Regions from separate parts of the Clostridium chauvoei genome, predicted to be linked through region 2. Evidence: riboswitches for the same ligand, from Rfam matches in the RefSeq annotation. Region 2 holds a riboswitch; each other region holds the start of a gene.

Region 1 (8,228 bases), 770 kb from region 2:
ACAGGATTACCAGATGAAGTTACAGTTGCAACGTCGGAAATAGCTGAAGCTTTAAAAGAATCAGTAACTTTAATTGTTGAACAAGTTAAGTCTGTTTTAGAAAAGACACCACCAGAACTAGCTGCAGATATAATAGAAAAAGGAATTTTAATGACAGGTGGAGGATCTTTATTAGATGGTCTAGATAAGTTAATAGAAAAAGAAACTGGCGTAGGGGTTTCTGTTGCAAATAATCCAGTGGAAGCAGTAGTAGAAGGAACAGGAAAAGTTTTAGGATATTTAGATAAATTAGATTCATCATTAATTGGACAAGAGATAACATTAATTGATTAATATTATATAACATATAGGTATAGAATTAGAATTCTATACCTTTTTTATATGTTTGTTCTAATTATCAATATTTGATAAATAATATCCTTTGCATATACCTCGAGCAATTACTTTAGCCATACTCATAATTAAATGAAGACGAATACTTCTAGATGTGAAGAATTCAGCATTATCACTAGAATCAACTATTCCTATAATTGATGTAGAACCAACGTCAGGAAGTCGTTTGCCAACCCCTTTACCAGGATGGATAGGATAGTTTCTTACGTGAATTTCACCTATTGACTTTGCATCACCTAAACAAGCATCAATTCCAATTATATTAGCGTTAGGATGAAGTTTTTTTATTTGTGATAGGCGATGTTCTATATTTAAAGCATGGATAGGTGCCTCTATGGTTCCATAAACAGGTAACTTAAATTGGTTATCTATTAAGTATGTACCTACTAAAGGTCCTAGACAGTCACCAATGCATTTATCAGTACCAATACAAACTATTACTGTATTTTTAGATATATAGTTTTTCAACACATTAGCTATTTCGTAGTAAGCTAAATCAGACTCATAAAAAACTTTATGTTTTATCAAAGCTTCACCCCCTATGGATAATATATATGAGAAGAGTATTAAGAATATAATAGTTATTGGCAAAAAATACATAAAGAAAAGTAAGGTTTTATAAGATAATAAAATAGATGAGCATTAGTAATTAAAAAAAATGCTAATAGGATTAAATGGGAGAAATATAGAGATAAAACAAGAAAAATAAAAATAATTTTAATAAATAACTATAAATAACACTTGAAATTAATACTTAATGATTATATACTAGTCATTGTCAGTTGAGCGGATATAAATTTGTTCAGGGGACATAAGAAATTAAAAGTTAATTATGGGGGAGTTCCCGAGTGGCCAAAGGGGGCAGACTGTAAATCTGTTACGTTTCGTTTCGATGGTTCGAATCCGTCCTCCCCCACCATTTTTAACTTTGAAAAAATATGCTGGCATGGCTCAACGGTAGAGCAGCTGACTTGTAATCAGCAGGTTGTAGGTTCGATTCCTATTGCCAGCTCCAAATAAAATGGGGGAGTTCCCGAGTGGCCAAAGGGGGCAGACTGTAAATCTGTTACGTTTCGTTTCGATGGTTCGAATCCGTCCTCCCCCACCATTTTATTAAAACTAACTTAAATTATTTAAGGGCGCATAGCTCAGCTGGGAGAGCATCTGCCTTACAAGCAGAGGGTCACAGGTTCGATCCCTGTTGTGCCCACCACTTAAATTAAAATAAAATATACGCTGGCATGGCTCAACGGTAGAGCAGCTGACTTGTAATCAGCAGGTTGTAGGTTCGATTCCTATTGCCAGCTCCAATAATGGGGGAGTTCCCGAGTGGCCAAAGGGGGCAGACTGTAAATCTGTTACGTTTCGTTTCGATGGTTCGAATCCGTCCTCCCCCACCATTAAAGCAAGATATTAATCTTGCTTTTTTTATTTTTCTAAAATAGTATTTTAAATAATGTTTTGAATTAACAGAATAAAAAATGTTGACCTATAGAATAAAAAATGTTATAATCTGTTTCGAATAAAATTGATATTAGTTCTTATCCAGAGAGGTGGAGGGAAAGGGCCCTACGAAACCCGGCAACCTGTGATTTCACAAAGGTGCCAATTCCTGTGGAATATTATTTCACAAGATAAGAAAGAGTTTGACGTTTATAGTCTCTTCTTATCGAAGAGACTTTTTTTATTTTAAAATTAACTTTAGATTATAACAATTGTATATAGAATTAATATCAAATAAATTGAAGGGAGTTTATTATATGAGAAGATTATTTACATCAGAATCAGTTACAGAAGGGCATCCAGATAAAATCTGTGATCAAATTTCAGATGCTGTATTAGACAGTATATTAGAAAAAGATCCTAATGCTAGAGTTGCTTGTGAAACAGCAGTTACTACAGGTATGGTATTAGTTATGGGTGAGATATCAACTAATTGTTATGTTGATATTCCAAAAGTTGTTAGAGAAACAATAAAAGAAATAGGATACGATAGAGCTAAATATGGATTTGATTGTGCTACATGCTCAGTTTTAACATCAATAGATGAACAATCAACTGATATAGCAATGGGTGTAGACGAAGCTTTAGAATCAAGACAAGGTGAGAAGGATGCTGTTGAAGCTGTAGGGGCTGGAGATCAAGGTATGATGTTTGGTTTTGCAACAAATGAAACAGAAGAATATATGCCATTACCAATAGCTATGGCTCATAGACTATCTAGAAGATTATCAGAAGTAAGAAAAAATGGTCAATTATCATATTTAAGACCAGATGGAAAGACTCAAGTTACAGTAGAGTACGATGATAATAAAGTTATAAGAATAGATGCAATAGTAATATCAACTCAACATGGAGAAGATGTTACACAAGAACAAATAAGACAAGACTTAATGGAACATGTAATAAGAGCTGTAGTTCCAGCAGAATTATTAGATGAAAACACTAAATACTTTATAAATCCAACAGGTAGATTTGTAGTTGGAGGTCCTCAAGGAGATTCAGGATTAACAGGAAGAAAAATAATTGTTGATACTTATGGTGGAGCTGGAAGACACGGTGGTGGAGCATTCTCAGGAAAAGATCCAACAAAAGTTGATAGATCAGCAGCCTATGCAGCAAGATGGGTAGCTAAGAACTTAGTAGCAGCAGGAATTGCTGATAAGTTAGAAGTACAATTAGCATACGCTATAGGAGTTGCTAAACCAGTATCAATATCAATAGAAACTTTTGGAACTGGTAAAAAGTCAGAGGAAGAAATAGCTTCAATCGTAGAAAAAGTATTTGACTTAAGACCAGGTGCAATAATAAGAGATTTAGGGTTAAGAAGACCATTATACAAACAAACAGCAGCATATGGCCACTTTGGAAGAAATGACCTTAACTTACCATGGGAACAATTAAATAAAGTAGAAGAAATAAAAAAATATATCTAATAGCAATTAGATATAAAGAAAAGATATAGAGTATGTAACTATCATATTCTATATCTTTTTTATTAATTTTATGCAGTATGAACAACTTTTCCGTTAACGATTACTTTCTTTACATTTATATTTTCATCAAATAATACTAAGTCAGCATCATAACCTTCTTTTATAAGACCTTTTCTATCTTCAACTTTACAATGTCTAGCTCCATTAAATGTTGCCATTTTTACTACTTCATTTAATGAATAGTTTGTATTGTTATACACATTTCTAATAGCTTTATCTAAAGTTAATACTGAACCAGCTAAGCTACCAGTAGTTAATCTTGCAGCACCATCAGAAACTACAACATCTTGGCCACCAAGAGAATACATACCATCAGGCATTCCACATGCCATCATAGCATCAGTTACTAATAAAACCTTATCAGTTGTTTTTTGATTATAAGCGACTCTTAATGATGGGTATGAAATATGAATTCCATCAGAGATAGTTTCAGTAGTTATATTACTATCAAAAATTGCTCCAACAACACCAGGTTCTCTATGAGAAAATGGAGTCATAGCATTAAATAAGTGAGTTGAGTGACAACATCCGCATTTAATACCTTCCATAGCTTCTGCATAAGTGGTTTTTGTATGACCCATTGAGCAAACAATACCTTCAACAGATAAGTGTTTAATTAAATCAGTTGCTCCAGGAACTTCAGGGGCAATTGTTATTGAAATAACAGCATCCTTAGCATCGCCCACCATAGAGTTATAATTTTCAATAGTTGGAGGAATTAAAAATTTAGGATTTTGAGCTCCAATAGCACTAGGACTTATAAAAGGACCTTCTAAGTGAGCTCCCAAAACTATTGCTCCATCAGTACCGTTTTCTTTACATTTTTTTATAGATTCCATAGATTTTCTTATATCATCTATAGAAACAGTCATAGTAGTTGGTGTAAATGAAGTAGTCCCATGTTTTACTATTGCTTTAGATATTTCATTTATAGCCTCAACAGTACCATCCATAGTATCGTAACCAGCAGCACCGTGAATGTGAACATCTATAAATCCAGGAGATAAATATAATCCTTCTCCATTAATAACATCATTACAGTTTATGTTAGTTGGGTTAATTTCTTTAATTTTACCATCTTCTATTAGTACAGAACCGTTTTCAATTCTGTCTAAGAAAATAATATTACAGTTTTTAATTAACATAATACACCTCCATATTTTTTTTCTTAAGTCCACAAATTATTAGATAATAAATTTTTGAAATTAGACTTATGTTATAATTATATAATAAAAAGTATAAGATTAAAATATTATTAAAAGATTTGGAGCGATAATATGGAAATCCTAAATGGAGTTATTGAAACGATTGTATTTAAAAGTGAAGATACAGGATATGTAGTTTCAAAAGTAAGAGTAGATAAAGAGTTAATTAATGCAGTTGGTGTAGTACCTTTATTAAAGGAAGGTCAGCAAGTAAAAATTAAGGGTGATTGGGTACTGCATAAACAATTTGGAAGACAATTTAATATAAATGAATATGAGGAAGTATTACCAAGTTCAGTAGAAGGAATAGAAAAGTATTTAAGTACAGGTATAATTCGAGGAATAGGTCCAGTAACAGCAAAAAAAATAGTAGGGAAATTTGGTGAAAAAACTTTAGATATTTTAGATAATCATATAGAAATGTTACAAGATATAGAAGGTATAGGAGAAAAGAAGTATAAAATAATATACGAATCTTATCTTGAACAAAAAGATCTAAAAGATATTATAATTTATTTTCAAAATAATGGTATGACAACAAATCAATGTATAAAGATATACAAAAAATATAGTAATGCAGCTATAGATGTGGTAAAAGAAAATCCCTATGTACTTTCAGATGAAATTTCTGGTATAGGGTTTATAACAGCAGATAGAATAGCGAAAAGTCTTGGTATAGAAAATACATCACCCTTTAGAATACAAAGTGGAATTAGATATGTATTAAATCAATTTTCTGCTGCAGGGAATACATATATGCCAAAGGAAATGTTAATTGATGAAACTTCTAAGGTTTTAGTTGTTGATAAGGAATTAGTTGAAGAAAATATTTATAATGCAAGTTTAGATGGCAAAATAAAAATTGAAAAAATAGGAGAGATAGAAGGTGTTTTCTTAATACCATATTATTATTGTGAATTAGGTGTAACAAATAAAATAATAACTTTAGGGATAGAAAACTTTAGAACTATAAATACAGATGTAGAATTTGAAATAAAATCCTTTGAAAAGAAAAATAATATAGAATTTGCTCAATCACAAAGAGAAGCAATAATAGGTGCTTTTGATAATGGTATAGAAATAATAACAGGTGGACCAGGGACGGGAAAAACTACAATAATAAAGGCTATAATAGAGATTTATGAAAATAACGGAATGAAAGTTTTACTAGCAGCACCAACAGGAAGAGCTGCAAAAAGAATGACAGAGTCTACAGGTAGAGAAGCTAAAACTATACATAGATTATTAGAGATGGGGGTAAGTGATGAGGAAAATTCCTTTTTTGGAAAGGGAGAAACATCACCATTAGAAGGGGATGTAATAATTATAGATGAAGCATCCATGATTGATATAATGCTTATGCATAGTCTTTTAAAGGCTGTAAAATTAGGAACTAGATTAATTATAGTTGGAGATGTTGATCAGTTACCATCAGTAGGACCAGGAAATGTCCTTAAAGACTTAATAGAAAGTGAGTTTATTAAGGTAGTAAGGCTTAAGGATATCTTTAGACAGGGCAAAGAGAGTATGATTGTAACTAATGCGCATAAGATAAATAATGGGGAAATGCCAGAAACTAACAAAAAAGAAGGAGATTTCTTTTTTGAAAATAAGCAGGAATTAGACGATATATTAAATACAATTATAGATTTAATAAATAGAAGGCTACCTAATTTTAATAAAAGTTGGGATAAACTTAGAGATATGCAAGTGTTAACTCCTACAAGAAAAGGAATTTTAGGAGTTCAAAATTTAAATAATAAACTCCAAGAAGTTTTAAACCCTAAATCACCAAATAAAAAAGAAAAAGAATCGAAAGAAATGGTATTTAGGGAAGGGGATAAAGTCATGCAGACTAAAAACAATTATTCCCTTAAATGGTTTAGAATAAATGGAGATGGAGATAATGAAGGTGTTGGAGTCTTTAATGGAGATATGGGCTTTATAGAAAAGATAAATGAATCAGAAAAGACTATAACTATAATATTTGATGATGAAAGAAGAGTTATATATGATTACATATATCTAGATGAATTAGAATTAGCATATGCAATAACAATTCATAAAAGTCAAGGAAGCGAATTTAAAGTTATAATTACACCCGCATTTATGGGATCACCTTTTTTAATGAATAAAAATCTTTTATATACAGGAATAACAAGAGCTAAGGAACTTGTAGTAGTTGTTGGTATTCCGAAAGCATTAAAGTATATGGTTTCTAATGTTAGGAGTATGGATAGATATTCTTCTCTTAAAGAAAGAATCCTAGATGTAAAATCAGAAGAAGTTTTTAGTGAAGAATAAGGAGATTTATTATGGGGTACGAGAAAATAATTAATCATAAAGAATTTACTAATTGTTTAACTAAAATAAATAAATGGTATTTAAGAAAGTCAAAAATATTAAACATTATTACAAGCCCATATAATAGCACCTTAATATATTCTAGTATAATAAATGAAATTGCACGAAAAGGCGGAAATATACTGTATATATGGGGAAATAATTCGCCAAATGATGAACTTATAAAAGAAATAAAATTAAAGGATAAAGGAATAACTTATTCTTATATAGAAAAAGGGGAATCAGAAAAAACTATAACTTTTACAAGCTTTAAAAATATGATTAATGTAAGAGGAGAATATGATTTATGTATAATAGATGATATAAGTAAATTTTCATTAATGAATAAAGATGAATTAATAGAATTAATAGAGGCTATGTATATATATAGTAAAAGAATAATAGTCTACTCTATAGAAAGAATAGTTTCTATGGGAGAAAAAGTAGAGATATCATCCTTAATAAGTAATAAACCATATGTAGAACCTAGAATATTAAATACTAGAATTAAGCTAGATGATGATATTCCATACAGTTTATATGATTATTTACTTTGGTTTAGGGATAATAAAAGCAAGGTAATTATATATGCTCCAACTGAAGAAAAAGCTAGAAGAGTATATAAGCAGTATTCTAATACAATTAAAATATCAGGGGCGAAATTTTTGTTATTACTTAGAGATGGACCATTAAAAGAGTTAGAATCATCTTTAAAAATTAAAGATAAAGGAGTCTTTATAATAACAAATTATTTTGGAGATTATTTAAAAGCAATAACAGAATTAAATATTGTAGCACTTTTTTCAGATAATAGATTTTATTCTTATAAAAAAATAATATACTTATGTGCAGAGGCAGGAAAAAATCCTGAAAAGCATGGGGAAATTCTATTAGTATCTAGAGATATATCAAATGATATGGAGGAAGCAAAAAAATTCTCAAGGAATTTAAATAAAAAGATATGGGAAAAAGGTTTATTAAGATATTAAAAAACATTATAGAATATGTATTAGACATAATATATCCACCAGAGTCACAATGTATTTATTGCTATAAAGAGGATTATATAGGCTTATGTCCTCAATGTTTAACTAAGATAAAAAGAGTTAATGATGAGAATGAAATAAAATCATTTGCTTATTATAATGGGGTAGTTAAAAAACTTATCTTGGAATTAAAATATAAAAATAATTTTTATCAGCAAAAATTTTAGGGGAATTTATGTGCAACTTAATAAAAGAGAATGAAATTTTAGCAGATATAATTTTATATGTTCCATTATCAAAAAAGT
Region 2 (8,228 bases):
GTGTTTTATAATTTCATCTTTTTGATAACCTTCTTTATATAGTTTAAGATTTTTTATTAATCGTTTAAGAGAGCAACTAGGTAATTTTAAAATTTCTGAAATCTCTTTGACGCTATAAAAATCTTTAGGTAAAAGCTTGTACAATTTGTCTTGAAATTCAAGTTTATATTTTAAATCTGTTTCAATACAATTATGGGGGCCATTTTTTCCTCTATGATGAAGGTTACAAAGATATTTATAATTTAAATCGAAGTCGTACCCCCCTTCATGTTTGTGGACTATATGATGAACATCCGCTGGTGAGCCGCAAATTTCACAGTGGTACAAAGCTTATGCCTCCTTTTTTTTACTATCCTTACTTAAATTATAAGGTAAAAATGGTTAAAATTCAAAGGTATTAATAGGCAAGTTTTCAGAATGTTCATTTAAGCAAGGGATTTAAAATAACCTTTAATACACAATGAAACAACTTGAAAAGATGGTACATTATACTATATAATATATTATATAGTAGAAAGAAAGGTGATAAAGGTGAGACAGAATTACGACTCTTTTGACTACTGGGAAAATCTTATAAGTGAAAATAAAACTATAAGAGGACATATGTTTATGGATACTCCCCCTACAGAGAAAAGCCTTTACATTCACACATTAATTTATTGTAGGAATAATGGACTTAACAATGTTTGGAGTTATTTTCCAAATGAAAAAGCTTTACTGGGGTATATCCAATATTCTTTTTTACAAGAAGCTTTTTATAAATGGATCTATGGAAAAGATAGATTAATTTTAAGGGTACCAAATACTCCTGTAGAAAAAGTAATATCTGATGCTCAAAGTAGTAGAAAGATATCAGAAGAAGAAGCTTCACTAATGATAAAACAACTAGATATGCTTAAGAAGTGTTGGGATTTACCAACTGAAAAGGTTCTACCTGAAATATTAAAATTTGTAAGAGAATTTAATAGAGTATGGTATGGAGATCATACAGAATTTTTATATATAAAGATATTCAAAAGTGCTGAGGATTTAGGTGAGTTTGTAATTTCATCTAGCTATATGACCTCAACAACAAGTGACTTCGAAAAAAGAGTTACTGTTGATATAGACAATTGGAGAGAAATCTGCAAGAATGCCGTAGTAGATAGAAGAATAGGAGAGAAATTCAAAGATATTTTATTGAAATCTCTAACAGAAGTGATTTAAAGTGTACAAAAATTGTTGACAGTAATTATTATGTATATTATAATAATTACTGTCAGTAAGACATGCGGGTGTAGCTCAATGGTAGAGCCCTTGCCTTCCAAGCAAGTTACGTGAGTTCGATTCTCATCACCCGCTCCATTATGCGTTATTAGCTCAGTTGGTAGAGCACCTGACTCTTAATCAGGGTGTCCCGGGTTCGAATCCCTGATGACGCACCAGAAAAGATTAGCAATTGCTAATCTTTTTTTATTTCTACTTTAAGTGTACTAAATAAAAAATAGTAATAGATATTTAATAAAAGAATATCTAAATAAATAAAGAAATAATTTTTATATTGACATCTTACTATTAAATTGATAGTATAATAAAGAAAATTTAAAATTGATATCTTATCAAGAGCGGTGGAGGGACTGGCCCTATGAAACCCAGCAACCAAAAAACATTCATTAGTTTTTATGGTGCTAAATCCTGCAGGTAAAACCTGGAAGATAAGAGGCGTAGTATATACTTTTTTAAATAAGTTATTTAAGCTTCTGATTTTGTCAGAAGCTTTTTTTTATGACGTTTTAAATTTAGATTCTATAAAATAGGAGGCGGAGAAAATGAAGAGTAAATCATCAATATTATCATTATTACCTTTAGGTGTATTTATAGCAGTATATTTAGGAATATCTATAATTGCTAAAGATTTCTATGCAGTATCTGTAATTGTACCATTTTTAGCAGCAGCATTAACTGCAATAATCATGAATAGAAAAGAAAAATTTGAAAGTAAAGTAGAAATATTTTGCAAGGGGGCGGGAAATTCTAATATATTATTAATGGTATTAATTTTTATTTTAGCAGGAGCTTTTGCTCAAACGGCTAAAGATATGGGAGCTGTTGACTCAACTGTAAATTTGGGGTTATCATTACTTCCAAGTAGTTTATTAATACCAGGGATATTTATAATAGCTTGTTTTATAGCATTATCAGTAGGAACATCTATGGGAACAATAGTAGCGTTAGTTCCAATTGCTGTAGGAATTGCAGATAGAACTGGAATTACAACTGCTTTAGCTGTAGGAGCTGTTGTAAGTGGAGCTATGTTTGGAGATAATTTATCAATAATATCAGATACAACAATAGCAGCCACAAGAACACAAGGTTGCGAAATGAAAGATAAATTTAAAATGAATTTTAGAATTGTTTTACCAGCAGCAATAATGACAGCTTTTATTCTTTGGTTTTTAACAAAAGATGCAAACATTACAAATGTAGAAACTGTTGAATATACTTTTATAAAAATCTTGCCATATATAGCTGTAATAACATCAGCTTTAGTAGGAGTTAATGTTATTCTAGTTTTATTAGGTGGTATATTAATTTCAGGAATTATAGGTTTATTTTATGGTAGTTTTGATTTATTAGGATTATTCGGATCAATATCAAATGGTATCGGTGGCATGAGCGAGTTAATTATAATTTCATTATTAATAGCTGGAACAATTGAACTTATAAGATATAATGGCGGGATAGATTTTATATTACATAAAGGTCTTAAAAACTTTAAGTCAAAAAGAGGAGCAGAGTTTGGAATTGCCACTCTAGTAAGTTTAGTAGATATATGCACTGCAAATAATACAGTTGCCATAGTAACAGTAGGACCTATTGCAAAAAACATATCAGATGAATTTGATTTAGAACCTAAGAGAGTTGCAGGTATAATGGATATGTTTTCTTGTGCATTTCAAGGAATAATTCCATATGGAGCACAATTAATATCAGCAGCTGGATTAGCTACATTATCACCTTTTGCAATAATGAAATATTTATTCTATCCATATTTAATGGGAGTATGCGCGATAATCTCAATATATTGGTATTGGAGAAATAAATAGGAGCTTCTTTTGAAGAGACAGTAGATAGTTTTGTGTAAAAATAAAACTATCTACTGTTTTTTTGTATTAACAGTTGGAAGTTTTGGAATAATATACTATATAAATTAGGAGGAATTATTATGACAAGAAAAATTGATACCAACTTTGATTACAATGAGGAAATTAAAAGATGTAAAACAATCGATGATGTAATGGGTAAAAACGGATTAATACAAAGATTAGTTAAAGATGTCCTTGAAAATATATTAGAAGGTGAAATGGAAGAACATCTAGGAAGAAATAAATATGAACGTGTAGAAGCAGTTGATCAAACTAAGAAGAACTACAGGAATGGTTATAGTCGCAAGAATTTAAGAAGTTCCTTCGGTGACGTCGACCTAGACGTACCCCGTGATAGAAATGCTGAATTTGAGCCACAAATTATAAAAAAATATGAAACTGTGTGTACTGAGTTAGATAAAAAGATTATATCTTTATATGCTAAAGGTATGTCAACATCTGATATTCAGGCTGAAATTGAAGACTTATATGGAATAACTATATCACCATCGATGGTATCTAAAATAACTGATAAAGTGCTTGCTAGCGCCGCCGAATGGCAAAATAGAGTATTAGATAAAATATATCCAATAGTTTATTTAGATGCTATGTACTTTAAAGTTAGAAGTAATGGAAAGATAGTTAACAAGGCTGTCTATATATGCTTAGGATACACTATGGAAGGATATAAAGATATTTTAGGTATATGGGTTGATGAAGCAGAAGGTGCTAAATTCTGGTTAGGAATTTGCAATGATTTAAAAAATAGAGGTGTAAAAGAAATTTTAATTGCTTGTATGGATGGATTAAAAGGTCTTCCACAAGCTATAAAAACAGTATTTCCATCAGTAAATATTCAAACATGTATTGTTCATCAAATAAGAAATTCAATAAAATACATAGCTTCAAAAGATAAAAAAGCATTTATGAAAGATTTGAAGGAGGTTTATAAGGCTACAACAGAGGAACTTGCGTTAGCACAGCTAGATAATTTAAAGGAGAGATGGGGAGATAAATATGGAATAGTAATAGATTCCTGGTATAACAATTGGAGTAACCTTTCAACATTTTTTGACTTCTCTCCAACTATAAGAAAGATGATTTATACTACAAATATCTTAGAGGGTTTTAATCGTCAAATACGTAAATTCACTAAAGTTAGAGTCATATTCCCAACTGATGAATCTTTAAATAAGTGTGTTTACTTAGCAACAATGGAGATACTAGAAAAATGGACTCAACCTATACATAATTGGGGTGCTACGCTAGCGGAGCTATCAATAATATTTGAAGATCAATTAAAAGATGAATTAGCTTAAAAGCTTGTACTTTTTATAAATTATATGCATACTATTAGATTTTTTTGAAATACTAAAAAAGGTAATAAGAAACATTATTAGTATTTCTTAAATATAAAAAAATATTACTGGAAATGAAAATTTCCAGTAATGTTAAAATAATAAAAATGATAATTACACAGAATTATCTATTCTCTCTATATATGAAATAATACTTTTTTTTAATTACTTATATGTTTTTTTAAATCATTTATTATATGTATGATTTTTGAAGAAATGCTTGTCATATTATTTAAGTGATTATAGCAACCAGTAATATTTTTTTGATTATAGCATATAACAGCATTACTAGCTTCTTTATGTAAATCTATATGTATATTCTCAAGCTTTTTAAATGAAGGCGAGTTTATGATATTAGGATCTGACTCATTATAATACCATTTACCTAAAGCACATTCTTTATAATTTGATGCATTATTCTCATTAATATTTTCTAAGCCTAAAATCATATTATATATTTTCCATCTCCAAAGAAGGTGGTCAACTATATAAGTATCTAATTTTTCAGCTAAAGTTAAATTAGTATTGTTAATTTGGTTTACTCTAATATTGTTAGAGAATTCACTAGTTTTATTAATTTTATCTGCAACATCTTTACACATATTATCTAAATTAATTTGGAACTCGGCAATTTTAGTTAATTTATCTGCCATTGTATTTGTAGTTGCACTTTGTTCTTCGGATATTGTAGCTATATTACAAAACTCCTCATCAATTTCTTTTATAGAGTCGATTATGTTATTCATATACTTTGGTATTGACTCCATTTTATTAATTCCAAAATTAAGATCTTCTATAGTACTGTTTGTACAACCTAGAGTTTCTTGAGTACTATCACTTAATTCTAAAATATTTTCAGATATTGTTTCTACAGAAGTTTTTGTGTATTCAGCTAGTTTTTTAATCTCATTTGCAACTACGCTGAAGCCTTTACCACTTTCCCCAGATCTAGCAGCTTCAATAGATGCATTAAGAGAAAGTAAAGAAGTTTGATTAGCGATTTGTTTTATTATTCTAATTATTTCGTTTATATCATTAACTTTATTTGCAACTAGATTAATATTTTCTTTTATTTGAAAAACGTTTGATGAAGAATTTATTATATTATCAATTATATTATTAATTGATTGCATACTATCTATAGCTTCATTTTTCACATCATTAGAGTGTTGGGAAACAGTTTGAATAGATGATGCTACGTTTTCTGAAGTAGATGCAAGTTCTTCGCTACTTGCTAACATAGTTTGTATTATGTCTTTTTGTTCAGCTGAATTAGCTAACATATCATCTACAGAATCGATTTCTATTATATTTTTTACTATATCATTGATACCCATAACAGCATTGTTATCGTAATATGAACTTAACAAAGTATTTAATGTATCAATTAAATTTGCATCGTAAAAATCATTATATGATAAGTATTTTCCCTCACTCATTCTTTTATTTAGAATGTTATTTAAATTATGATTAGATTCTGATTTCTCTAAGTTATTTTTCTTTTTGAAAATCATTTTCAATCATCTCCTTTGTTGAATAGATTTGAAATACTTATATATAATATAATTAAATTAAAAAAAATACAATAAAAATGAGAAAGATTTAAAAAAATTCTAAGAAATTAAACTATTTTTGAAAATATTTAATGAGCTTATTTAAAAATAAGCTCATTAAATATAACTAACTATTCATATTTATTTATTTTAGCAATTACATCATCATAAATTTTATTACCGATATCAAAGTTTATAGAGTCGATATAAAATGATTCTAAATCATCATGAAGTTCATGAGCTTCAGTTAAATAAGATAGACCTTTTGTTATTAAATCATAGAAAACTTTACTATCATATTCTATATCATCTTTATTTTTATTTAAGATATCAGCTTTGCAGAAATCTTCAATATTATATACCTTGCCAGAAAAAGCAGTTTGACTTATTTCATTTTCTGTAAGAATACAAGTTGATAGTTCTGGTATAAATATATGCTCTATTCTATCTGGAATAAATGGATCGTGTAAATATTCTACAAAGTATCCTTTCTTTTGAGCTGTCTTACCGATTTCTTTTAAAATATGACTCTTACCAAATCCAGGACCGCCTTTTAAAACGAATTTATTTTTAAATTCAGAAGATAAATCTTTTACAAAAGTAATTATTCCACTAGGAGTAAAGGAAGTTCCGAATAAATGTCTTTCATTACCATAACCAGTTTTTTGTGCTATAAATATTTCTTCTTTTAAACTTTCAGTTATTGTATCTATTTTATAGGTATCAATAGCTTCGGCATTTAACTTACACCAATCTTCGTGTATTGATTTTGCAGCTGCAAAAAAGCTATATGCTCTTTTAAATTTATTACTAATTACTTTACTAAGAGATATAATTTCTTTTTTATTTTTAGAAACGGATTCTACATCCATAGAATCACCCATATTTAAAACTTCATCGATGGCTATAGGATAAACTGGATCTACTATATGAGGTGCAGTACCATCCATTAATGCTACTTTTAATTCTTTAACAACTACAGCATCTAAAGATTTATCATCTGAAGAACAATGATGATATTCAACGGTATAGCCCTTTGCTTGATAGTGAGCGCCTATTTTTTTCATTAAATGAGATTTACCAGTTCCAGGACCACCTTTTATACAAAAAATTCTATTTGCTTCTTCTTTAGAAATTATATAGTCAAAAAATGAAAAAAAGCCTCCAGAAGTATTAGCTCCAGGGAAAAGATGTCTTTCTTTTAAGTTAGTCAATATTACCACTCCTACTACGTTTTGTTTTCAATAAATATTATATTTAAAAATTTTCAAAAAGTGCCTATGCATAAAGATAAAAGCATAAAAAATAAATATGCAGAAATATTGTATAAAAATTAAATGGAATTAATATATAAATATACATTTTAAATGAATATTAATTAGATTAAAAATTCTCAATATTATCATGAAAAACTTAATAAAAACATTAATTAAAAGATAGATTAGTATATATTGTTAAATAAATTAAGGCGTTTATAGAAGGAAAACTCTAAAGGAATACTAATGAGATGAATAAAAATTAAAAAAATACAAAAATATTTCAAAAAAGTATTGCATAAATATAAAGATATGATGTATAATTATGCTATGTTAAAGGAAGGAAATGAAAAATATAGATATTTTATTAGATAGTGTAAAGTTTCGTATGAAAAAATAGCTTATGGCTAATTTGGAATAATAGTTAAAAATATCTTTATAATATCTAAGAAAATTTTAAAATTGAATATGCTAAAAAGACCTTCGGTAACGGAGGCAAAAACTTAATCAATATTTGATTTTATGATTTATCAAGAAGTTTGTGATTCTTGCATATGTAATATGGTTTGTTGACCGAGACTGATAAGAATTTGCCACTTTGCAGACATATTGTCAATACCATCTAGTTGCTTTAATTCGTTTAAAGGACGCCAGTAATTGTAAGGATGCGGGCGTAAGAAGTTGTAATAAGCAACCCAAAGGGAGAAGCCATAAAGAGCACCTTCATCACTTCCATAACCACAGGTACCCCTGTAGGAAGATTTAAAGGTACGGTTTAAACGCTCTACAACTTGCTTAACCCAACGAAATTCTTCAGATACTGGATCATCGTTAGTAAGTCCGATAACTTGAGTTAGATTAAATTCTTTATTTTTTCTAATTCAAATTGTTGCTTCGCTAACGGATATGAACTGTAACCATCGGCAACGAAGTTTA
Region 3 (8,228 bases), 1.1 Mb from region 2:
ACTTTCTTCCCAGTAGCAAAAGGTGGAGCTGCTGCAGTTCCAGGTCCATTCGGAGCTGGTAAAACAGTTGTTCAACATGCTATAGCTAAATGGGGAGATAGTGAAATAGTTGTTTACGTTGGATGCGGAGAACGTGGTAACGAAATGACAGATGTTCTTAACGAGTTCCCAGAACTTATTGACCCAAAAACTGGGGAAAGCTTAATGAAGAGAACAGTACTTATAGCTAATACTTCAAATATGCCAGTTGCTGCTAGAGAAGCTTGCATATATACAGGTATTACAATAGCTGAATACTTCAGAGATATGGGATACTCAGTATCAATAATGGCAGATTCAACTTCAAGATGGGCAGAAGCATTAAGAGAAATGTCAGGTAGACTTGAAGAAATGCCAGGTGATGAAGGATATCCAGCATACTTAGGATCAAGACTTGCTGATTACTATGAAAGAGCAGGTAAAGTTGTTTGTTTAGGTAAAGATGGCAGAGAAGGTGCTGTAACAGCAATCGGTGCCGTATCACCTCCAGGAGGAGATATTTCAGAACCAGTATCACAAGCAACACTAAGAATAGTTAAAGTTTTCTGGGGGCTAGATGCACAACTTGCATATAAGAGACATTTCCCATCAATTAACTGGTTAAACTCATATTCATTATATGATGATACTATAGATAGTTGGATGAACAAGGAAATAGCAGAAGACTGGTCATACTTAAGACAAAGAGCTATGACTATACTTCAAGAAGAATCATCACTTGAAGAAATAGTTAGACTTGTAGGTATCGATGCTCTATCAGAAAGAGATAGATTAAAGCTAGAAGTTGCTAAGTCAATAAGAGAAGATTATCTTCAACAAAATGCATTCCATGAAATAGATACGTATGCTTCATTAGGAAAGCAATACAGAATGCTTAAATTAATACTTTTATTCCAAGTTGAATCAGAAAGAGCTTTAGATGCTGGAGTTTACTTAGATAAGATATTAAAATTAGATGATGTAAGAGATAAGATAGCTAGAAGTAAGTACATTCACGAAGAAGATATAGCTAAAATGGATGATATTGCTAATGAATTAAAAGCTGCTATAGATACATTAATCAACGAAGGAGGGGTTCAAAATGCTTAAAGAATACAGAACTGTTACAGAAGTTGTTGGGCCTTTAATGGTAGTTGAAGGTGTTGAAGGCGTTAAATATGATGAACTAGTTGAAGTTGAACTTCAAACTGGTGAAAAAAGAAGAGGTAAGGTTCTAGAAATACAAGGATCAAAAGCAATGGTACAGCTTTTTGAAGGTTCTTCAGGAATCAACTTAAAGGGAACTAAAGCTAAATTCTTAGGAAGACCTCTTGAATTAGGTGTATCAGAAGATATGCTTGGTAGAATATTCGATGGTATGGGTAATCCAATAGATAATGGTCCAAATATCATACCAGAACAAAGATTAGATATAAATGGTGAAGCTATAAACCCAGTTTCAAGAGACTTCCCATCAGAGTTTATCCAAACTGGTATCTCTGCTATAGATGGTCTTAATACTCTTGTTAGAGGACAAAAGTTACCTGTTTTCTCAGGTTCAGGTCTTCCACACAAAGAGTTAGCTGCTCAAATTGCTAGACAAGCGAGAGTTTTAAATTCAGACTCTAACTTCGCAGTTGTATTCGCAGCTATAGGTATTACATTCGAAGAATCACAATTCTTCGTTGAAGAATTCCAAAGAACAGGTGCTATAGATAATGCAGTTCTATTTATGAACCTTGCATCTGACCCAGCTATCGAAAGAATAGCTACTCCAAGAATGGCATTAACTTGTGCTGAATACTTAGCATACGAAAAGGGAATGCAAGTTCTTGTAATACTTACAGATATAACAAACTATGCAGAAGCATTAAGAGAAGTATCTGCTGCTAGAAAAGAAGTTCCAGGTAGAAGAGGATATCCAGGATACCTATATACTGACCTTTCTACATTATATGAAAGAGCAGGTAGAATAAGAGGAAGAGAAGGATCAATCACTCAAATTCCTATATTAACAATGCCTGAAGATGATAAGACACATCCAATTCCAGATTTAACTGGATATATAACAGAAGGACAAATAATACTTTCAAGAGAATTATATAAGAAAGGTATTATGCCTCCAATAGATGTATTACCATCACTTTCAAGACTTAAAGATAAAGGTATAGGTAAAGGAAAGACTAGAGAAGACCATGCTGATACAATGAACCAATTATTCTCAGCTTATGCACAAGGTAAGCAAGCTAAAGAATTATCAGCTATCTTAGGGGAATCAGCTCTTTCTGATACTGATAAACAATACGCAAAATTTGCTGAAGCTTTCGAAAATGAATATGTTTCACAAGGATTCACTACTAATAGAACAATTGAAGAAACATTACAATTAGGTTGGAAACTTCTTAAGATACTTCCTAAGACAGAACTTAAGAGAATTAGAGATGAATATCTTGAAAAGTATATGCCAAAGGGAGATGAAGAATAGATCATGGCAAGATTAAACGTCAATCCTACTAGAATGGAAATGTCTAAGCTGAAGAAAAGATTAACAACAGCTGTTAGAGGACATAAACTACTAAAGGATAAGCAAGATGAGCTTATGAGACAATTCGTTAATCTTGTTAAATATAATAATGAGTTAAGAAAGTCTGTAGAAGCTGAACTTCAAGGCTCATTGAAGGATTTTGTTATGGCAAGTGCTGTAATGAGTTCTGAATTTCTTGAGGAAGCAGTAGCTTATCCAAAGGAAAGTATTTCAGTTGAAGTTGGAACAAAAAACATCATGAGTGTTAATGTTCCTGAAATGAATTTCAAGAGACAACTAGAAGGAGATGAGGGAAGCATATATCCTTATGGATTTGCTAATACATCTGCAGAATTAGATGATGCTATTGGAAAACTTTATGGAATACTACCAAAACTTCTAGAACTTGCAGAAGTTGAAAAATCAACACAGCTTATGGCTGATGAAATAGAAAAGACTAGAAGAAGAGTTAATGCTCTTGAATATATGACAATACCATCTCTTCAAGAAACTATCAAGTATATAAGAATGAAACTTGATGAAAATGAAAGAGGAGCTTTAACTAGATTAATGAAGGTTAAAGATATGATAGAAGCAAGAAGTTAACTAAAAGGGAGCCTTAGGGCTCTCTTTTAATTTACATAAAAATCCAAGTAACATCATACTAAATTATATAATTACTTTCGGTTGATAAAGGTTGGCAATAATAGTATAATAGATAAGAAATTATTCGTTAACATAGGAATTTTTTATTCAAAGATAATCTAAGGAGTAATCGATTATGCAATATATACTAGCGTTTGCAATGTCATTTTTAATAGTGTATTTAATTATGCCACTATTAATGAAAATGTCTTTTAAATATAATTTTACAGATAAACCAACGAAGAGAAAAAAACATAGAGGAGAGATACCTTTATGTGGTGGAGTAGCTATGTTTATTGGTTTCTTTACTGTTTATCTAACAATAAATAATACATCTCCAATAAGTGAGAAAATATGGTTAACTATTAGTTCATTATTAATTTTATTTATTGGATTTATAGATGATTTTTATAAATCAAGAGGAAAAGAATTTCCTATATATCCAAGACTTATAATTCAGCTATTGGCAGCAGTACTTATATTTAAAGCAGGAATAGCATTTGTAGGATTTACTAATCCAATTACAGGTGAGTACATAACTTTAAATCCAATTATCCAATTTATTTTAACTATAACGTGGATATTCGGAGTAACTACTGTTATAAATTGGTCAGATGGCATGGATGGATTAGCAGGAGGATTATCATTTATTTCAGCTATTACTTTTGCAGGAGCAGCTTTAATATTAAATCAAAGTGAATCTGTTATTATGTCTCTTATAGTTTCAGGAGTAGCTATTGGATTTTTAATGTATAATAAATATCCAGCTAAAACATTTATGGGGGATTCAGGTGCAAATTTTTTAGGTTTTATATTAAGTATAATAGCTTTAGATGGTGCATTTAAACAAGCAACTATAATGAGTTTATTTATACCGATATTAGCTTTAGCAGTACCTATATTTGATAATTTATTTGTTATATTCAAAAGATTTTCAGAAGGAAAGCCTGTTTATCAAGCTGATAGAAGTCAAATACATTATAGATTAGAAGCGAAGGGTTTCAGTCCAAGACAAGTTGTAACCTATATAAATGCTATAAGTTTAGCATTTAGTATAATCTCAATAGTATTGTTACTAGTAAAAAAATAATTGATCATATAAAGCCCATTAAGAATTTTTCTTAATGGGTTTATTTTTATAAGGAAAATATTGACTCAATTTAAATTGAGTGATAATATTTTAAGAAAACTTATGAGGGGGATAAAAATGATTAAAGGGGATTTAGTTAAACTTAGAGCTTATAAAGAAGAAGATATTGTAAAGGCACATGAGTTTCTTAATGATGAAGAAGTAAAAAAGTTTATTTCTGTTGATGCAGCATTTCCAATGACTATTTGGGAAGAGGAAGCTTGGATTAAAACAAGAAAGAGTAATGCAAATTTAACATATGATTTTGCAATTGAGGATTTAAAAACTAATAAATATATAGGTGGATGCAGTATAAATTCTACTAATATAAAAAATAGAAATTGTGTTATAGGAATAATGATAGGAGATAAAGAATATTGGGGCAAGGGATATGGAACTGACGCTTTAAAGATTCTTATAAAATTTATATTTGAAGAATTAAATTTGGATAAAATAAAGTTAAGTGTATTTTCTTTTAATGAAAGAGCTAGAGCGTGTTATAAGAAAATAGGATTCAAAGAAGAGGGTATACTTAAAAAAGAAATATATAGAAATGGAAAATATCATGATGATATATTAATGGCTATATTTAAAGATGAATATTTTAATATAAATAAAATTAATTAAAAATATTTACAACATTTTCTAACTAGTGTATAATGATAAAAAATAAATATTTTCTTATCCAGAGTGGTGGAGGGACTGGCCCTATGAAACCCGGCAACCTATTTTATTGTTTATTCAATAGAATGTGGTGCTAATTCCTGATAGATAAGGGTGATTTTATAGGCGAATTTTACATACCTAAAGGTTATCCTTTAGGTATTTTTTTTATAAATTTATTAGGTTAGGAGGGATAAGAGAATATACTATTGGAGGTATATATGAGTATTACAGAATTATTTAACAAAAAGAAAGTAGTCTTTTCCTTTGAGATCTTTCCCCCTAAACCAACATCGGATATAAAGACTATATATTCTACATTAGAAGAATTGAAAGATTTAAATCCAGACTTTATAAGCGTAACTTATGGGGCTGGAGGGAATTTAGTAGAAAATAGAACTAGAGAGTTATCTGCTTTAGTTAAAAATAAATATGGGATTGAAACCTTAGCTCATTTAACATGTATAGGTTCAACAAAAAAAGAAATAGATTTTATGTTAAATGATTTATCTGAAATTGGAGTAACTAATATACTTGCATTAAGATGGGATATACCTATAAATAAAGAGATAAAAGGTGAATTTAATTATGCAAAAGATCTTATTGAATATATAAAAAAATCGAGAAATGAATTTAATATTTCAGGAGCCTGTTACCCAGAAGGACATCAAGATTATAAAGATGTAAACAGAGAAATAATGTATTTAAAAGTGAAAGAGCAAGAGGGTGCAAATCATTTTATTTCTCAGTTGTTTTTTGATAATAATTATTTTTATGATTTTTTAGATAAAAAAGAAAAAAATAATATAAAATCTCCTATTCAAGCAGGAATTATGCCTGTTGTAAATACTAGACAAATACAAAGAATAGTTTCTCTTTGTGGAGCTACCTTACCTAAAAAGTTTTTAAAGATAATTGACAAATATGAGCATGACAAAGTAGCTTTAAGAGATGCTGGAATAGCATATGCTGTAGAGCAAATAGTTGATTTAATTTCTTCAGAAGTAGATGGGATACATTTATACACAATGAATAATCCTTATATAGCTCGAAGAATAAATGATAATATTAAAACAATACTAAGATATGTAAATGATGATAAGTTATCTAAAGGAAGTATTGTAATATGAAAAATATTAAAGAGTTTGAAGTTAATAAAAAAGAAGTACTTAGATATCTAGGCTATAAGGGTCAAGAAATAGATAAGGAATTAGATTGTGTTATAGAGGAGTGCAGAAAAGAAGTTAAAGAATTAATAATACCACGATATGTATATAAATTTTATAATATAGATAGGAAAAATAATGAGATAAGCATGAATAGTGATAGTTTATTATTAAAAGGAGAAGATATAAAAAAACATTTAGAGAACTCAAAGGAGTGTATTTTAATTGCAGTTACAATAGGTAGTGATGTAGAAAAAAAGATAAAACTTTATGAAAGAATTAATTTAACAAAAGCTTTAATAATGGATGCGTGTGCAACTACAATTGTAGAAGAATTATGTGATTGTATAGAAGCTGAAATTAGAGAGAATCTAATTAAAGAGAATAAAAGCTTAACTTTTAGATTTAGTCCAGGATATGGGGACTTAGATATAGGTATTCAAAAAAATTTTATACAAATAATAGAAGCAAATAAAAAAATAGGAGTGACTGTATCATCCAATAATATTTTATTTCCTAGGAGATCAGTAACAGCAATAATGGGGATTGTTGATGGTAATAAAATTGTCAAAAAAAGAAGATGTATAGATTGTAGCAATTATAATAGTTGTAATTTCAGAAAAGAGGGAGTTAATTGTGGAGATTAAGGAGTTTATAAAAGATAATATATTATTATTTGATGGGGCTATGGGAACTATGCTTCAAAAAGAAGGATTGAAACTTGGTGAAAATCCAGAGATTTTAAATATAACACATCCAGAAATTATTAAAAAAATTCATAAGTTGTATATAGAGGCAGGAGCAAAAGTAATTACTACAAATACTTTTGGAGCAAATGAAAAAAAACTAGAAGCAACTATATATACAGTAGAAGAAATCGTAGAAAAAGGAATTTTATTAGCAATGGAAGCTAAAGAGGATAGGGATGTTTTAGTAGCTTTAGATATAGGACCTATAGGAGAACTTTTAGAACCAATGGGAACTCTATCTTTTGATGAAGCTTATGAGATTTTCAAAAGGCAGGTTATATTGGCAGAAAAGTATGGAGTAGATATTATTTTAATAGAAACTATGACAGATTTATATGAAGCAAAAGCAGCAGTTTTAGCAGTAAAAGAAAATTCCAATCTACCAGTATTTTGTACTATGAGTTTTGAAGAAAGTAGAAGAACATTTACAGGATGTAAGCCATCAAGTATGGCAATTACATTAGAAGGATTAGGTGTGGATGCATTAGGTATAAATTGCTCTTTAGGCCCATCAGAAATACTTCCTATAGTTAAAGAAATTAAAGAGTGGACTAATATTCCTATAATAGTGCAACCTAATGCTGGCTTACCTTCTTTTTCAGTAGGGGATGCAATTTATTATATATCTAAAGAAGAATTTAAAAATGGTATAATAGAATTTATAGAAAATGGAGTTAATATAGTTGGAGGATGTTGTGGTACAACACCAGAATATATTTTGGAAATATATAAAGCTATAAAATGTATAAATCCTGTTAAAAGTAATATAAAGTCTTTTTCAGCAGTATGTACCCCTTCAAAGACAGTAAAGATAGATGGCGTTAAAATAATAGGTGAGAGGATAAATCCTACAGGGAAAAAACTATTTAAAGAAGCGTTAATAAAAGGGGATATGGATTATATATTAAAACAAGCAATAATACAAGTAGATGCAGGAGCAGACATATTAGATGTAAATGTAGGCTTACCAGAAATAAATGAAGAAGAAACTATGATCAGAGTTATTAAAGAAATTCAAGGGATATTAGATGTACCTCTTCAAATAGATTCATCTAATATAAAAGCTATAGAAAATGGATTAAGGTATTATAATGGTAAAGCGATAGTTAATTCTGTAAATGGAGAAGACAAAGTATTAGACAAAGTTCTACCATTAGTTAAAAAATATGGTGCGGCAGTAGTTGGATTAACTTTAGATGAAAAGGGAATTCCAATGAAAGCAGAAGAAAGGGTTAAAATAGCAGAAAAAATATTAAATAGAGCTTTAGAATATGGAATAAAAAAAGAAGATGTTTTTATAGACACTTTAGTTTTAACAGCATCAGCTAAGCAAA
Region 4 (8,228 bases), 1.1 Mb from region 2:
GAAGGATTAAATATTATAGGAAAAACTATAAAAAGTATAATTAGTATGGGATATTTAAATAAAATATCAGAAGTTGATTTAGAATTAGCATATAATGAATTTTTAGCTTGGGTAGATGAGTTAATAGAAAATGAACCTATAAATAAAAATATAGTAGCTATTAATTTTGCATTATCTGAAACTAGAAGGGGATTTCAATTATATATAGCAGGTTCTAAAGAATGGGATTTTTATGATGATGATTGGATGTATAATAGAGATTATTTTCCTAAAAACCAAAACTGTAGGATAAGATTACTTAATAAATTAAAAAGTAATTATGATAAAGATGAATATATAAAAATGTTTTTCTCCATTATAGTGATATCTACATATTTTATATTAAAGTATATAAAATATAATAAAGTAATTACTAGTAGAAATATTAATATATCTTTAGGAACAGATGATTATATAATTAATTTATGTCAATTATTTAATGGAAGAATAGAAGTATACAAAAAAGCAATTCCATTACCAATAGATGAATAAATAAAGCCTTTTTGATTAATACTATTATTAAAACAATCTATAGTTATTATAGATAGAATAATAGGAGGTTTTGTGTTATGGGTATGGAAAAACTAGAAAGAAAAATGAAAAGACTTTATAAACAAGTGAAGTCAGGAAAAGTTACAGAAGAAATAGCAGATGAAATGGCTGATATGATGGATACCATAGAAAATATGGGATCAGAAGCAAAAGAAAAATTTGCTGATATGATGGATGACATGAAAAAATCCATATCAAAAATGAAAAAGTAGTATATTTAAGTCTATAACCACTAAGATTTTTAATCTTAGTGGTTTAATTTTTATAAGAAAAAATAAAAAAATTTATTAAATTTTATAATCAAATACAAACGGTTGTACTAATATAATATAAAGAGAAAAAATTAAGAGTGGAGAATAATATGAAAAGAAGTAGTGGGATTTTGATGCATATTTCATCTTTACCAAGTAAATATGGTATTGGAACCTTTGGAGAAGAAGCATACAGATTTGTGGACTTTCTAAAAAAAAGTGGACAAAGATATTGGCAAATATTACCCTTAGGTCAAACAGGATATGGAGATTCTCCTTATCAATGTTTTTCAGCTTTTGCAGGAAATCCATATTTTATAGATTTTGATTTGTTAAAAAATCAGGGATTTTTAAAGGAGTCAGATTATAACAGTGAATTTTTTGGAGAGAATAAAAATTTAGTAGATTATGGAACTCTGTTTATTGCAAAAAACAAAGTTCTTAGAAAAGCTTATGAAAACTCTAAAGGTAAATTAGAAAGAGAAATATATCAATTTTCAGAAGGAAATAAAGAATGGTTAGATGACTATGCCTTATATATGTCAGTAAAAAAACACTTTAATTTAAAGAGTTGGACAACCTGGGATAAGGATATAAGATTAAGAAAAATTGAAGCTATAGAAAAATATAAAAATGAATTAAAGGATGAAATTAATTATTGGAAGTTTATACAGTATATATTTTTTAATCAATGGAGTAGATTGAAAAAGTATGCTAATAATTTAGGGATAAAGATAATAGGAGATATCCCCATTTATGTAGCAGAGGATAGTGCTGACCTTTGGAGCAATCCACAATATTTTAAGGTGGATGATAATATGCTTCCAACTAAAGTTTCTGGATGTCCTCCAGATTTATTTTCTGAAACAGGACAACTTTGGGGAAATCCTATTTATAATTGGAGTTTAATGGAGAAAGAAAATTATAAATGGTGGATAAAAAGAGTACGAGAAAGTTTAAATATGTATGATGTTATAAGAATAGATCATTTTAGAGGTTTTGAATCTTATTGGGAAGTACCTTATGGGAATGATACAGCTATAAATGGTAGTTGGGTTAAAGGACCTGGTATTAAGCTATTTGATGAAATAAAAAAAGAGTTAGGTGAAGTAAGTATTATAGCAGAAGATTTAGGATTTCTAACTGAAGAGGTTATTGAATTTAGAAATAAGACAGGCTTTCCTGGTATGAAAGTATTACAATTTGCTTTTGGGGGAGGAAACAGTTATCTTCCCCATAATTATGAAAAAAACTGCGTAGTTTATACAGGAACTCATGATAATGATACAATTTATGGTTGGTATAATAATACAGCAAGTGAACAAGAAGTAGAATCAGCTAAAAAATATTTAGCATTAAGTTATGATGAAGGTATATCTATTGGATTTATAAGGGGAGCATTTAGTAGTGTTGCAGATTTAGCGATAACAACTATGCAAGACTTTTTAGGTTTAGGAAGTGAAGCAAGAATGAATCTTCCAGCTACCTTAGGTGATAACTGGAAGTGGAGAGTTAAAAAAGAAGATTTAACAGATGAATTAGCAGAAAAAATATATCAATTGACTATGAGATATGAAAGAATATAAGTTGAAAAATAGTTAATGTTTATAAATAATTGAACCTGTAGAGTATTAGTTATAGTACACTACAGGTTTTTTATATTATAATGAGAAGTATATTTAAAATTAAAGGAAGTAATAAGATGAATAGAGATTTAGATTTAGGTAAAGAAAGTATAGGTAAGTTATTTTTGAAGTATTCAATTCCTAGTGTTATAGGAACTTTAATATTTTCAATTTATATTGTAATTGATGGGATTTTTATAGGAAGAGCAGTAGGTTCCAGTGGACTTGCGGCTATAAATATAGCTATGCCATTTTTTAGTACTTCATTTGCTATAAGCTTAATGGTATCAGTTGGGGGAAGCACTATAACCAGCATAGAACTTGGTCAAGGTGATAAAGAAAAGGCTAGAAATACTTTTAGTTTAGCCTTTTATTCACTTTTATCAATTTCAATAATAGCGTCAATAATAACGATATTATTTACTAAGGAAATTGCAATATTTTTAGGAGCAACAGGTGAGTTAATAAAACCAGTATGTGAATATTTAGCTATACTAGCATTATTTTTACCGGTATTTACATGTTCAGGATATTTAGCTTCTGGACTTAGAACTATTGGAAAACCAAATTATTCAATGATTTGTAATATTGTTGGATCAGTATTAAATATTATACTTGATTACATAATGGTTATAGAACTTAATATGGGGGTTTTTGGAGCCGCATTAGCTTCAGGTATAGCCTTTGCAGTTGCTTTTATAGTTGCAATATTAGGATATTTTAATAAAAATTCAGTGTTAAAATTTGTTAAATGTAAAGTTGATCTTAAAAAGGTAGGAAGATTCTTTTATAATGGTTCGTCAGAGGCATTAGCTGAATTTGCCTTTGCTTTTTCAACATATTTATTTAATATTGTTTTAATAAATAGATTAGGAGAAATGGGAGTTTCAGCTTTTTCAATAATACAATATATAGCATCATTAGTTGTAGCTGTATTTCTAGGAATATCAACAGGAATATCACCCATTATAAGCTATAATTACGGAGCTAAAAATAATAAAAGAATAGGAAGTATAACAAAGATTTCATTGGTAGTTATGACAGCTCTTGGCATTATATGTACAACAACATTATTTGTTGGAGGAGAAGGATTAATAAGGTTATTTGTTGATGGAGATGAGGCTTTAATAGAAACTACAATAGGTGCTTGCAAAATATATTCAACTTGCTTTTTGATAAGTGGAATAAATATATTAGCCTCTGCATATTTTACAGCTTTAGAAGATGCAAAAACATCTATTATAATTTCAATGCTTAGAGGAATTATTTTTATTTCAATAGGAATAATTATATTACCGCTATTTTTAGATATTAATGGAGTATGGTTAACTGTAACTTTTGCAGAGTTAATGACGGTTATAATTTCTTATAGATTAATGAAAAAATCTTATTTATCAATGAAATTAGAAAATAAATAATTAAATTTTATAAGGTGATTAAAATTTTAGTTACCTTTCATGTTAAAATATATTTAAAATTTAAATTTAAGTAGAGGTTAAAATGATTAATTTTAGATTAGCTAAAGAAAATGATTTAGATAAGTTATGTAATATATTAGATGGAATAATTGAAAATAAACCAGAGGGTTTAAATTGGTCAAAGGATTATCCTAATAGAGAAGTTTTAAAAACTGATATAGAAAAGGGTGAATTATTTGTATTAGAAAAAGGTGATATATTAGGAGTAGTTGTTTTAAATAGTAGTGAAGATATAAATTATAAAAATATAAGCTGGAATAGTAATAAAACACCTTTAGTCATACATAGACTTTTTATAGCTAATGATTATATGGGAAAAGGTTATGGTAAGTTATTAATTGAAAAAATAATAGATAAAGGAAGAAATGATGGATTTGAATCTATACGATTAGATACCTTTAGTAAAAATATTAATGCTCAAAAGTTATATACTAAAAGTGGTTTTACATATAAAGGAACTATTAATTTAGATGGAAAAAATGGTGATTTTTTTTGTTATGAAATTAAATTTTAGGAAATTTTCTGAAAAGTAGTTGACAAATTTATGAAAGAATAATATATTAATATCAACAACAAAAACTTAATACATTATAAGATGTTTCTTATAAAGAGTGGTGGAGGGACTGGCCCTATGAAGCCCAGCAACCTACTTTTAAAATAGGTAGATAAACTTTCTAAAAGTGTTTATTTGTGTACTTGTTTTTAAGAGTGTGGTGCTAATTCCTGCAGCTAGGTTTAGCTGAAATATGAGAGAATAGATTGATGGGCGATTTCTACGCACTAGAGTTTTATTCTCTAGTGCGTTTTTTATTTTAGTAAATTTAAAGGAGGTTCAGATATGATTGAAATAAATAATTTAAGCAAAAGTTTTGGAAGTTTTGAGGTTTTAAAAGATATTTCTTTAGAAATAAAAAAAGGAGAAATATATGGACTAATTGGACATAGTGGAGCAGGTAAATCTACTTTATTAAGATGTATAAATGGATTAGAGGGTTATGACAATGGGTCTCTTAAAGTTATGGGTAAGGAAGTTAAAACTCTAAAAAATAATAGTCTAAGAGAATTTAGAAAGGATTTAGGTATGATATTTCAAAACTTTAATCTTTTAAAGAGAAAGTCTGTTTTTGATAATGTAGCACTTCCTTTAGAGGTTTGGGGTTATAAAAAAAGCTATATAGATAAAAGAGTTAAAGAACTATTGAATCTTGTTGGATTAGAGGACAAGGCTAATAGTAAACCAGAAGAATTAAGTGGAGGACAAAAGCAAAGGGTGGCTATAGCAAGAGCATTAGCTTTAGAACCTAAAATACTACTTTGTGATGAAGCTACATCGGCATTAGATCCTAAAACAACAAAAGATATATTATCTTTACTTGCAAGAATTAATAAAAAATTAGGTATTACAATTGTCATTGTTACACATCAGATGGAAGTGGTTAAGGAAATTTGTAAAAAGGTAGCGTTAATAGAAGGGGGCATTTTAAAAATAAAGGGACAAGCAGAAGATCTTTTCTTAAAACCTGGAGTATCTCTTAAAAAATTTTTAGGAGAGGAAGAGGAGGAACTACTACCAGATGAAGGTATAAATATAAAATTATTCTTTCCAAGTACAGCATCAGAAAATGCACTTATAACAAAGATGGCTAGAGAAATTGGAGTAGACTTTTCTATTGTAGGGGGTAAACTTGAAAAGTTTAGAGAAAATGTACTTGGAAGTTTAGTTATAAACATTAATAAAGAAGACAAAGACAATATAATATCTTACTTAACAAATAAAAATATAATATTGGAGGTGCTTAATTAATGATAGATATTTTAATACCAGCATTAGGGGAGACTTTGGTTATGGTATTTTTCTCAACATTATTTTCTTTAATATTAGGGTTTATACCAGCCATTGTATTAGTAATAACATCATCAAATGGATTAAAGGCTAATAAAGCGATATATAAAATTTTAGATTATGTAATAAATATTTTAAGAAGTTTTCCATTTATAATTTTAATGATATCAATAGCGCCAATAACGAAGTTTATAGTTGGGAAATCAATAGGAACAGTAGCAGCTGTTGTACCTCTTACAATTGCAGCAGCGCCATTTGTTGCAAGAGTGATAGAGTCATCATTAAAAGAAGTGGATCAAGGAGTTATAGAAGCTGCAAAATCTTTTGGAGCATCAGATACACAAATAATATTTAATGTAATGATTAAAGAAGCAATACCATCAATAATATCAGGTTTAACATTAACTATTATAAGTATTATAGGATATTCTGCTATGGCGGGGGCTGTAGGTGGTGGCGGTCTTGGAGATGCTGCTATAAGGAATGGTTATCAAAGATATAATACAGAGGTAATGGTAGTTACAGTTATTATACTTATAGTTATAGTGCAAGGTTTACAATCATTAGGAAATTATTTATACAAAAAATTATCATAAAATTAAGAATATTAGGAGGATTGATTATGAAAAGAAAATCAATAGTAAAAACATTATTAGTAGGAGTTTTAGCATTTACTTTAGTAGGTTGTGGAAAAAAATCATCATCAGATGAAAAAATTATAAAAATTGGAGTTAGTCCAGTTCCACATAAAGAAATTGTAGAGCATATAGCACCTGAATTGGAGAAGGAAGGATATAAGCTAAAGGTAGTAGAGTTTACTGACTATGTTACACCAAATACAGCTTTAGCTGAAGGAGAAATAGATGCAAATTATTTTCAACATACATCATATCTAAATGAGACAAATGACAGTAAGGGGTTAGACTTAACTTATACAGCTGAAATACACTTAGAACCAATAGCTTTATATTCAAAAACTGTAAAAGATTTAAATGAATTAAAAGATGGTGCTACCATTGCAATTCCAAATGATCCATCAAATGAAGCAAGAGCTTTAAGATTATTAGAAAAACAAGGGTTGATAACATTAAAAGATGGAGAACTTATTACACCGAAAGATGTAACTGAAAATAAAAAGAACTTAAAATTTAAAGAATTAGAAGCAGCACAATTACCAAGAGTATTAGATGAAGTTGATGCAGCTATAATAAATGGAAACTATGCTATAGAAGCAGATTTAAACCCACTTAAGGATGCATTAGTAATTGAAGATAAGGATGCAAAAGCTGCAAAAATATATAGAAATATATTAGCAGTTAAAAAAGGAAATGAAAATTCAGATAAGATTAAGGCTTTAACAAAAGCTCTAACTAGTGACTCAAGTAGAAAATTTATAGAAGAAAAATATAACGGAGCAGTAATTCCTACATTCTAATTAAAAATAGGGCTATTATAGCTCTATTTTTTTGTGACAATTTATTAGATTGGAGTATTTTGTTTTTTAATATATATATTTGTAACCAACATCAATTGAAATTAATATATTAAATTAAATAGAAATATATAGTTTTATGTAGTAAATATATAAAATAAGGAGGCAAAGGCATGGCAAAATGGATAATAGATGCAGCCCATGGAGGAAGTGATTCTGGAGCAATTGGATTAATGGGAAGAAGAGAGTCTGATATTGTTTTAGAAGCGGCATATGAAGCTAAAAGATTATTAGAAAAAAATGGAGAAACTGTTCTTTTAACTAGGGTAGCTGATATAGCAATAGATTTAAAAACAAGAGCTGATGTTGCTAATAAGTGGAATGCTGATTATTTTGTTAGCCTTCATATGAACTCTTTTGTTAATAAATCTGTTACTGGAAGTGAAATATTAATATCTGAAAATGAATACAAAGCAGAGGGTTTAGCTAAGTTCATAAAAGATGAATTAATTTCAAATTTAGAATCAAAGGATAGAGGTATAAAAGAAAGTAATAGTGAAATTTTTAAAATGACTAATATGCAAACAGTTATAGTAAGAGCTGAGTTTATATCTAATGAAGAAATAGAAAAAAACTTTGATTCAAAAAAATATGGGTACATGATAGCCAAGGCTTGTTTAGCTAAGGTAGATAAGGTTTTAATAGACCTTCCAGTAATAAATCCTAAGATACCATCAAAGTCTGCATGGAGAGTTTGTATAGGGTATTTTAAAGGTTATGAAGATGCAGAAAAATCACTTGATTCTACTAAAAAACAAGGGTATAAGGATGCCTATATAATACCATATGAAGGATAAAAAGCAGAGCAAAAGCTCTGCTTCTTATTTTAATTAAATTTAATTAATTTATTGATATCATCTTCTTCTAAAGTTTCTTCTTCAAGAAGAGTAATTGCCAATTTATCAAGAATATCTTTATTTTCCTTTAATAAAGCTAGAGTATCTTTAT

Evidence for each region. Region 2 has a riboswitch for S-adenosylmethionine ahead of BTM21_RS10710 (Na+/H+ antiporter NhaC family protein). Riboswitches for the same ligand answer to the same signal wherever they lie in the genome.
Region 1: linked by a shared signal. The riboswitch ahead of metK (methionine adenosyltransferase) and the one ahead of BTM21_RS10710 (Na+/H+ antiporter NhaC family protein) in region 2 are both predicted to bind S-adenosylmethionine.
Region 3: linked by a shared signal. The riboswitch ahead of metF (methylenetetrahydrofolate reductase [NAD(P)H]) and the one ahead of BTM21_RS10710 (Na+/H+ antiporter NhaC family protein) in region 2 are both predicted to bind S-adenosylmethionine.
Region 4: linked by a shared signal. The riboswitch ahead of BTM21_RS02215 (methionine ABC transporter ATP-binding protein) and the one ahead of BTM21_RS10710 (Na+/H+ antiporter NhaC family protein) in region 2 are both predicted to bind S-adenosylmethionine.

The regions. Positions count from the first base shown of each region.
Region 1 is NZ_CP018624.1:193,453-201,680, forward strand. Features, by position in the region: gene mreB (rod shape-determining protein MreB) at 1-333, shown strand, start outside; gene yyaC (spore protease YyaC) at 391-921, opposite strand; tRNA gene BTM21_RS00980 (tRNA-Tyr) at 1,228-1,312, shown strand; tRNA gene BTM21_RS00985 (tRNA-Thr) at 1,334-1,408, shown strand; tRNA gene BTM21_RS00990 (tRNA-Tyr) at 1,417-1,501, shown strand; tRNA gene BTM21_RS00995 (tRNA-Val) at 1,531-1,606, shown strand; tRNA gene BTM21_RS01000 (tRNA-Thr) at 1,629-1,703, shown strand; tRNA gene BTM21_RS01005 (tRNA-Tyr) at 1,709-1,793, shown strand; SAM riboswitch class I at 1,932-2,034, shown strand; gene metK (methionine adenosyltransferase) at 2,154-3,329, shown strand; gene nagA (N-acetylglucosamine-6-phosphate deacetylase) at 3,398-4,534, opposite strand; gene recD2 (SF1B family DNA helicase RecD2) at 4,667-6,898, shown strand; gene BTM21_RS01025 (hypothetical protein) at 6,910-7,926, shown strand; gene BTM21_RS13885 (ComF family protein) at 7,899-8,150, shown strand; gene BTM21_RS13890 (ComF family protein) at 8,159-8,228, shown strand, end outside.
Region 2 is NZ_CP018624.1:2,291,311-2,299,538, reverse strand. Features, by position in the region: gene BTM21_RS10730 (HNH endonuclease) at 1-327, opposite strand, end outside; gene BTM21_RS10725 (hypothetical protein) at 532-1,206, shown strand; tRNA gene BTM21_RS10720 (tRNA-Gly) at 1,271-1,344, shown strand; tRNA gene BTM21_RS10715 (tRNA-Lys) at 1,349-1,424, shown strand; SAM riboswitch class I at 1,593-1,701, shown strand; gene BTM21_RS10710 (Na+/H+ antiporter NhaC family protein) at 1,809-3,086, shown strand; gene BTM21_RS10705 (IS256 family transposase) at 3,206-4,444, shown strand; gene BTM21_RS10700 (methyl-accepting chemotaxis protein) at 4,645-5,997, opposite strand; gene BTM21_RS10695 (PRK06851 family protein) at 6,168-7,250, opposite strand; partial or broken gene BTM21_RS10690 (IS6 family transposase) at 7,823-8,228, opposite strand, start outside.
Region 3 is NZ_CP018624.1:552,130-560,357, forward strand. Features, by position in the region: gene BTM21_RS02540 (V-type ATP synthase subunit A) at 1-1,128, shown strand, start outside; gene BTM21_RS02545 (V-type ATP synthase subunit B) at 1,121-2,503, shown strand; gene BTM21_RS02550 (V-type ATP synthase subunit D) at 2,507-3,148, shown strand; gene BTM21_RS02555 (MraY family glycosyltransferase) at 3,324-4,277, shown strand; gene BTM21_RS02560 (GNAT family N-acetyltransferase) at 4,395-4,943, shown strand; SAM riboswitch class I at 4,995-5,094, shown strand; gene metF (methylenetetrahydrofolate reductase [NAD(P)H]) at 5,201-6,109, shown strand; gene BTM21_RS02570 (vitamin B12 dependent-methionine synthase activation domain-containing protein) at 6,106-6,792, shown strand; gene BTM21_RS02575 (homocysteine S-methyltransferase family protein) at 6,782-8,228, shown strand, end outside.
Region 4 is NZ_CP018624.1:480,692-488,919, forward strand. Features, by position in the region: gene BTM21_RS02190 (hypothetical protein) at 1-531, shown strand, start outside; gene BTM21_RS02195 (hypothetical protein) at 609-803, shown strand; partial or broken gene malQ (4-alpha-glucanotransferase) at 938-2,428, shown strand; gene BTM21_RS02205 (MATE family efflux transporter) at 2,545-3,885, shown strand; gene BTM21_RS02210 (GNAT family N-acetyltransferase) at 3,968-4,459, shown strand; SAM riboswitch class I at 4,545-4,698, shown strand; gene BTM21_RS02215 (methionine ABC transporter ATP-binding protein) at 4,784-5,749, shown strand; gene BTM21_RS02220 (methionine ABC transporter permease) at 5,749-6,384, shown strand; gene BTM21_RS02225 (MetQ/NlpA family ABC transporter substrate-binding protein) at 6,411-7,223, shown strand; gene BTM21_RS02230 (N-acetylmuramoyl-L-alanine amidase family protein) at 7,394-8,077, shown strand; gene BTM21_RS02235 (ATP-dependent metallopeptidase FtsH/Yme1/Tma family protein) at 8,107-8,228, opposite strand, start outside.